Regions from separate parts of the Ideonella azotifigens genome, predicted to be linked through region 2. Evidence: riboswitches for the same ligand, from Rfam matches in the RefSeq annotation. Region 2 holds a riboswitch; the other holds the start of a gene.

Region 1 (3,522 bases), on a different contig from region 2:
CCACGTCGTGATGGCGCTGGGCCACAGCGCGCGCGACACCTTCACCATGCTGCACGAGCGCGGCGTCTACATGGAAGCCAAGCCGTTTTCCATTGGCTTCCGGGTCGAACATCCGCAAGGCGTGATCGACCGGGCACGTTTCGGCACGAATGCCGGCCATCCCATCCTCGGCGCGGCCGACTACAAGCTGGTGCACCACGCCAGCAATGGCCGTTCGGTCTACAGCTTCTGCATGTGCCCTGGCGGCACCGTGGTGGCCGCAACCTCGGAGCCCGAGCGCGTGGTGACCAACGGCATGAGCCAGTATTCGCGCAACGAGCGCAATGCCAACGCCGGCATCGTCGTCGGCATTGACCCGGCTGACTACCGGCAGATCCCGGGCAGCGGGCCCGTCAGCCCGCTGGACGGCATGGCTTTCCAGCGCGTCTGGGAGTCTCGCGCCTACGAACTGGGCGGCGGCGGCTACGTGGCGCCCGCCGCACTGGTGGGCGACTTCATCAAGCGCCAGCCCAGCCGCGTGCTCGGCAATGTGGAGCCCTCGTACAAGCCCGGCGTGCAGCTGACCGAGCTGGCCGCCAAGGACCGCCCCGTCCTGCCGCACTACGTGCTGGATGCAATCCGCGAGGCATTGCCCGCCTTCGAGCGGCAGATCAAGGGCTTCTCGATGCCAGACGCGGTGCTGACCGGCGTCGAGACCCGCACCTCCTCGCCGCTGCGCATGACACGCGGCAAGGACTACCAGAGCCTGAACGTCAAGGGCCTGTTCCCGGCCGGCGAAGGCGCGGGCTATGCAGGCGGCATCATGTCCGCTGGCGTGGACGGCATCGAGGTCGCCGAGGCCGTGGGCCGCGCGATGCTGGCTACGGCCTGAAGCCTCCGCGAGCGTTCAGCCGCCGCTGGCGGACGCCGGCGTGGCCGGCAGTAACAGCACGTCGGCCTTGCCGCCCACGCAATCGATCGTCTGGCCGGGCTTGCAGGCTGGCTTGGGTGGGTCGTAAATCGTGTAGTGGCCACCCGGCCGATAAATCAGCAGCAGCCACAGCACCACCACCGTGGCTGCCGTGACGGCGATGACGACCAGGCGCTGGCGGCGCGAGGTCGGTTGATAACGGTCTTGATGTGGGTCTTGGTCAATTCTTGGCACGGCCGGGACTATCGCACGGCGCTGGCGCCACGCGCGGCTGCGGTTACACTGCCCAGCTTGTTAGGAGAGAGCTCCACCCGGAGCCGCCGAAGGCGCAGAGGCACACCCTCGAACGCTCAGGCAAAAGGACTGACAAGCGTCTTGCCGTAACACGCGGGGCGTTCCTCACTGGAGAGAGGCGGGTGATGGCTGCAAGGCCATGAGCCCGTCCACCGAAGGGGCAAGCGGTGGCCGTTATCAACGGCGCCGTCAATCTCTCAGGTAAAGCGGACAGGGAGGGCCTATTGGATGAAGAGATTCGCCAGACCGCCCTCCAAGCGCCGACCTGAAGAGACGACCCCGCATGAGCTCCACGCCTGACACCCTGCTGCAGACCCCGCTGCACGCCCTGCACCTCGAACTCGGCGCCCGCATGGTGCCTTTTGCCGGCTACGCGATGCCGGTGCAATACCCGGCCGGCCTGATGGCCGAGCACCGCCAGTGCCGCGATTCGGCCGCGCTGTTCGACGTCTCGCACATGGGCCAGTTGCGCCTGATCGGCGCCGACGCGGCCGCCGCTTTGGAAACCCTGGTGCCGGTGGACGTGATCGACCTGGCGCCCGGCAAGCAGCGCTACGCCTTCTTCACGAACGACGAAGGCGGCATCCTCGACGACCTGATGATCACCCGCCCGGCCGGCAAGGGAGCAGCCAGCTTCGGCGACCTGTTCGTGGTGGTGAACGCTGGCTGCAAGGACGCGGACATCGCGCACCTGCAGGCCCGCATTGGCAGCCGCTGCGAAGTCAGGCCGCTGCCCGAGCGTGCGCTGCTGGCGCTGCAGGGCCCGAAGGCGGTCGACGCCCTCTCCCGCCTGAACCCCGAAGTCGCCAAGCTGACCTTCATGACCGGCGGCCTGTTCACATTGGCCGGCGCCGAATGCTTCGTGACCCGTTCGGGCTACAGCGGCGAAGACGGCTTCGAGATCTCGGTGCACGAGAACGACGCCATCGCCCTGGCCCGCGAACTGCTCGCCCAGCCGGAAGTGAAGCCTGCCGGCCTGGGTGCGCGCGACACGCTGCGCCTGGAAGCCGGCCTGTGCCTGTACGGCCACGACATCGACACGACGACCACGCCAGTCGAAGCCGCGCTGACCTGGGGCGTCCAGAAGGTGCGGCGTGCTGGTGGCGCGCGCGCTGGTGGCTACCCTGGCGCCGCGGTCATCGACCGCCAGTTCGCCGAAGGCGCGGCGCGCAAGCGCGTGGGCCTGGTCGGCAAGGAACGGGCGCCGGTGCGCGAAGGCACCAAGCTGTTCTCGGCAGACGGCACCGAGCTGGGCACCGTGACCAGCGGCACGCTGGGCCCGACCGTGAACACGCCGGTCGCGCTGGCCTACCTGCCGACCGCGCAGGCCGCGGTGGGCACCGAAGTCTTCGCCGAAGTGCGCGGCAAGCGGCTGCCGATGACGGTCGCCGCCACGCCGTTCACACCGAACCGCTACTACCGCGGCTGAGCGCAGCGAGATCGGTCAGAGGCGGGCTTGCGACCTGCCCCATCCGGGGTTGGACAGCCCCGCCCCGCCGATCTAACCTGCGCGCTGGCACGGCGCCGCCGTGCTGCCGCCTCCCCCTTTGTTTGTTCCTGAATTCTTTCTCCCGCCACACCACGGAGCCCGACACATGACGACCATGTACACCAACGATCACGAGTGGATCAACATCGAGGACCACGAAGCCGCCGTCGTCGGCATCACGCTGCACGCGCAGGATGCCCTGGGCGATGTGGTCTTCGTAGACCTGCCCGAGGTCGGCACGACCTACGCCAAGGGCGACATCGCCGGCGTGGTCGAGTCGGTCAAGGCCGCGGCCGACATCTACATGCCGGTCAGCGGCGAAGTCGTCGAAGTCAACGAAGCGCTGCGTGCCGATCCTTCGCTGGCCAACACCGACCCGATGGGCAACGGCTGGTTCTTCAAGGTCCACGTGTCGGACATGGCCGAGTTCGAAGCGCTGATGGATGCGCCTTCGTACGACGCGCTGCTGAAGACGCTCTGATCCCGCGCTGATCCTGCCGGGTTCGGTGGCGCGATCCGCCGCCGAACCTTCCCGCCTTTCCCCTGCCGCCACCGCGGCCGCCCCGCCGAGACCCGCTGCCATGCTGATGTCCGCCCACGCGCCCCTGGACGCCCTTGAAAACAACGCCGAGTTCGTCGCCCGCCACATCGGGCCGGCGCCGGAGGACGAAGCTGCGATGCTCAGCGTGATCGGCGCGGCCTCGCGTCGTGCGCTGATCGAAACCCTGGTGCCCGCCAGCATCGCCCGCAGCGCGCCCATGCAGTTGCCCGCGCCGCTGACCGAAGCCCAGGCGTTGGCCGAGCTGAAGGCCATCGCTGGCAAGAACCA
Region 2 (3,522 bases):
AGCGCATGGCCGGAGCCCGCACCGTGGGTCCAGCCCAACGTGCCGTGGCCGGTGTTGAGGAACAGCTTGCGCACGCGGCTTTCGCCGATGTAGGGCACGTTGCCGGGTGTCGCCGGACGCAACCCCGTCCAGTAGCTGGCCAGCTCGGGCCGGCTCACGCCGGGGAAGAGTTGCAGCGTGCGGCGCACGATGGCCTCGCAGCGCACCGGGTTCAGCGCCAGGTCGTAGCCGTTCAGCTCGGCCGTGCCGGCAATGCGCAGGCGGTCGCCCTCGGGCGAGGTGAAGCGCGAGAAGACCAGCTTGTACTCGTCGTCGGTCAGGCTGACCTGCGGGGCCTTGGCGGCGTCCAGCACCGGCAACGTGGCCGAATAGCCCTTGGCCGGGTAGATGTCCAGCGTCAGGCCGGCTTGCTTGGCCAGCTGCGGGCTGAAGCTGCCGGCGGCCAGCACGTAGGCGTCGGCGCTCAGCACCTCGTACATGCCGGTTTCGTTGGCGAACTCCACGCCGGTCATCTCGCCGCCTTCGCTGCGCAGCTTCTGCACGCGCACACCGTAGCGGAACTTCACGCCGCGCTCGGCAGCGAGTGCGGCCAGGCCGGTGGTGAACTTGTGCACGTCGCCGGATTCGTCGGCACTGGTGTAGGTGGCGCCGGCCAGCTGCGGTGCGATGTGGGCCATCGCCGGCTCCAGCTTCACGACCTCGTCGCGGCCGATCACCTCGCGCTCGCAGCCCAGTTCGCGCATCACGCGCGCCGGCTCCACCGCCAGGTCGAACTCCTGCTGGCTGGTGTAGAAGTGCAGGATGCCCTTGGTGAGATGGTCGTACTGCAGCCCGGTCTCGGCGCGCAGCGCCTGCAGGCAGCTGCGGCTGTAGGTGCCCAGGTTCAGCAGCTGGATCATGTTGCGCCTGGAGCGCGCGGCCGGGCATTCCAGCAGGAACTTCAGGCCCCAGCGCCACTGCGCCGGGTCGGCCCGCAGGCGGAACAGCAGCGGTGCGTCTTCCTTGCCCAGCCACTTCAGCAGCTTCAGCGGCGCGCTGGGGTTGGCCCAGGGCTCGGCATGGCTGACGGAAATCTGGCCGCCGTTGCCGAAGCTGGTTTCGCGGGCCGCACCAGCATTGCGCTCCAGCACGGTGACCTCATGCCCGGCCTGCGCCAGGTACCAGGCCGTGGACACGCCGATCACGCCGGCGCCGAGAACGATGACTTTCATGGGAAAGCGCTTTCTTTCAGGCAAAAAGAAAGGGGCAGTGGCCGAAGCCTTGCGATCTGCTCGCAAGATTCCGGCCACTGCCCCCACTGTCCTTTTGCCTGAGAGATTCACGCCGCGGTTCCCCGCGGCGCTTGCCCCTTCGGCGGCTGCCATCGGCGAAGCTTTCAAGGCCTGCCGTGCAACGCTCTCCAGTTTGTCGAGATGGTTCCAGTCTTTGGGCCTGAGCGTTCTGAGGGGTACGCCTTCGGCAGCTTCAGCAACAAGTGCTTCGGCTTCTCCTGGAAGAAGATCAGTTTACAGCGGGCGACGCGGCACGGGAGCCGCGGGACGCACCGGCGCGGCAAATGCCGCACGGAAGGCGCCCAGGATCGCCAGGATCAGGTCGGAACGCATTCAGTGGCTCCAGCTCATCATGCTGAGCTGCGTGTGCGCGCTCTCGACGGTGCCGCGCTCGAGCCGGCGAATGCGCCGCTCCAGGTCGCCCATGTCGACGGCTTGCGACAGGTAGCGCTCGTCGTCTTCACGGCTGGCGTCCTGGCCGCGTTGCGAAGGGGTAGTCAGTTGGGCGATGAAACGCCGGACAGTTGCGTAGGTGTTTTGAACGGAGGTCATGGTCTGTACCCTTTTTGGGGCTGATGGAGGGCCATCTCTCGGAGCGGTGGCTCCGGACAGCCCGGTTTGGTTTTTGTATGCAATGTAGTCTAAGGGTTTCCACTCAATCGTGCTGGCGAGGGATCGGTTAACAAGGCCCTAGAAACGGCCGCATTTCACGACGCAAAGCCTTGTTTTCATTGGCAAAACCGCCTTTTCACCAGACCAGATCCAAAGTGCCTTCGCATCGGGTTATGCACAAACAGCATGACTTTGACATGCCGCCCAGCACCGCTCACTGAGTGCCCCAATCGCAGAACGCGAAACGCGAATTCGCTGCCGGCCACCGACGTTTCGTCAGCAAATCGAACCTTCTGCACGGCCAAACCGGCAACTCGTCGCATCCCGGTCGCACCGCAGGCCGCGGCTTCCTAAAGTCCACTCATCGACACCCCGAACCGCACCAGGAGCCCACCATGACCGCCACCGCCACCCGTTTCGCCGCTGCTTCCAACGCCGCCCGCGCCGGCTTCGCCGGTCTGACCGCCGTGGTCACACTGACGGTGCTGGCGGGCGTGACCCACATCGCCGGCCAGCAAGTCCAGGACGTGCAGTTGGCCCAGGCCCGCAGCAACGCCGCGACGATGCTCGCCAGCGCCGTGCCGGCCAACGAAATGCCGCTGCAGATCGTCGTCGTGACCGGCAAGCGGGTCTGACACCCAGTCGCGTCGATCCCGCGCCGAGGGCCCCGCACTGCGGGGCCTTTTTCGTTGTGGCGCCGAACGCCAGCGGGCCGCTGCAGCAGCCGGTCGACGCACCACTGAGTAGACGTCCCGGTAGACCTTCTCCACACAGTTCAGCCGCTGCCGTTCATCCCTGCGGGCAGCAGTTTGGCCAGGCGCTGCGGCAACTCGTCGCATCCCGGTCGCAAGCGCAAGCGGCGCTGCCTAAAGTCCACCCATCGAAACACGATTTGCAGCCCAGCAGGAGCCTCAAATGACCACCCCCAACAGCACCGCCAACGTCAACACCCGCGAATTCCAAGCCAGCTCGAAGGCCGCCCGCACCGGCTTCCTCAGCCTGGCCGCGATGGTGACCTTCAGCGTGCTGGCCGGCATGTCGCAGATCGCCAATGCCCAGGCGGACGATGCGCTGGTCGCACAGGCCGCTTCGCAAGGCGCGGTGCAGGTCGTCGTGGTCTGCGGCAAGCGCAGCGCCGTCTGAGCCAAGCGCTCAGCGAAGTTCCTTCAGCAACTGCTTCAGGCGCTTGCGCCCTTCTGCATTCGTGCCGCGCCAGACTTCCTGCGCCAAGGCCAGGAACTGCTGCTCGGCGGCACTCGGCGACTGCGGCACATGCTCGCCGTCCAGCCAGCCCAGCGGCTGCTCGCACGCCACCTCGATCTGATGCGCCAGCTTGTCACCGATGGGCCGGCTGCTCTTGATCTGGCTCCACATGCTGGGGCTGATCTGCAGCTGTTGCGCAAAGGCCTGCTCCATGCCCTTGGGCGGCACGCCAGCCCGCATCTGCGACTCGGCATAACGTTGAAACAAGGCCAGCACGTTCTGGCGGCGATTCACGGTGAGGTTGTCTGACACGAAAGCGGTTGTGGCGGCGAAGACACGATCTGGAACACAAAGATTGTCGCACCCGCTTGACGCAGAAGTGAAGACTCTTTACAGTTCACCCATTCGCTGCTGAGTGGCTTCCACTGCTCACGGC

Evidence for each region. Region 2 has a riboswitch for glycine ahead of LRH25_RS08375 (D-amino acid dehydrogenase). Riboswitches for the same ligand answer to the same signal wherever they lie in the genome.
Region 1: another riboswitch for glycine. It lies ahead of gcvT (glycine cleavage system aminomethyltransferase GcvT); the one in region 2 lies ahead of LRH25_RS08375 (D-amino acid dehydrogenase).

The regions. Positions count from the first base shown of each region.
Region 1 covers NZ_JAJNKD010000011.1:197,684-201,205, forward strand. The annotation lists gene LRH25_RS21840 (NAD(P)/FAD-dependent oxidoreductase) at 1-871, shown strand, start outside; gene LRH25_RS21845 (hypothetical protein) at 887-1,144, opposite strand; glycine riboswitch at 1,196-1,286, shown strand; glycine riboswitch at 1,303-1,428, shown strand; gene gcvT (glycine cleavage system aminomethyltransferase GcvT) at 1,488-2,633, shown strand; gene gcvH (glycine cleavage system protein GcvH) at 2,800-3,174, shown strand; gene gcvP (aminomethyl-transferring glycine dehydrogenase) at 3,275-3,522, shown strand, end outside.
Region 2 covers NZ_JAJNKD010000003.1:52,292-55,813, reverse strand. The annotation lists gene LRH25_RS08375 (D-amino acid dehydrogenase) at 1-1,235, opposite strand, end outside; glycine riboswitch at 1,288-1,413, opposite strand; gene LRH25_RS08370 (DUF3563 family protein) at 1,605-1,823, opposite strand; gene LRH25_RS08365 (hypothetical protein) at 2,279-2,518, shown strand; gene LRH25_RS08360 (hypothetical protein) at 2,799-3,026, shown strand; gene LRH25_RS08355 (hypothetical protein) at 3,036-3,398, opposite strand.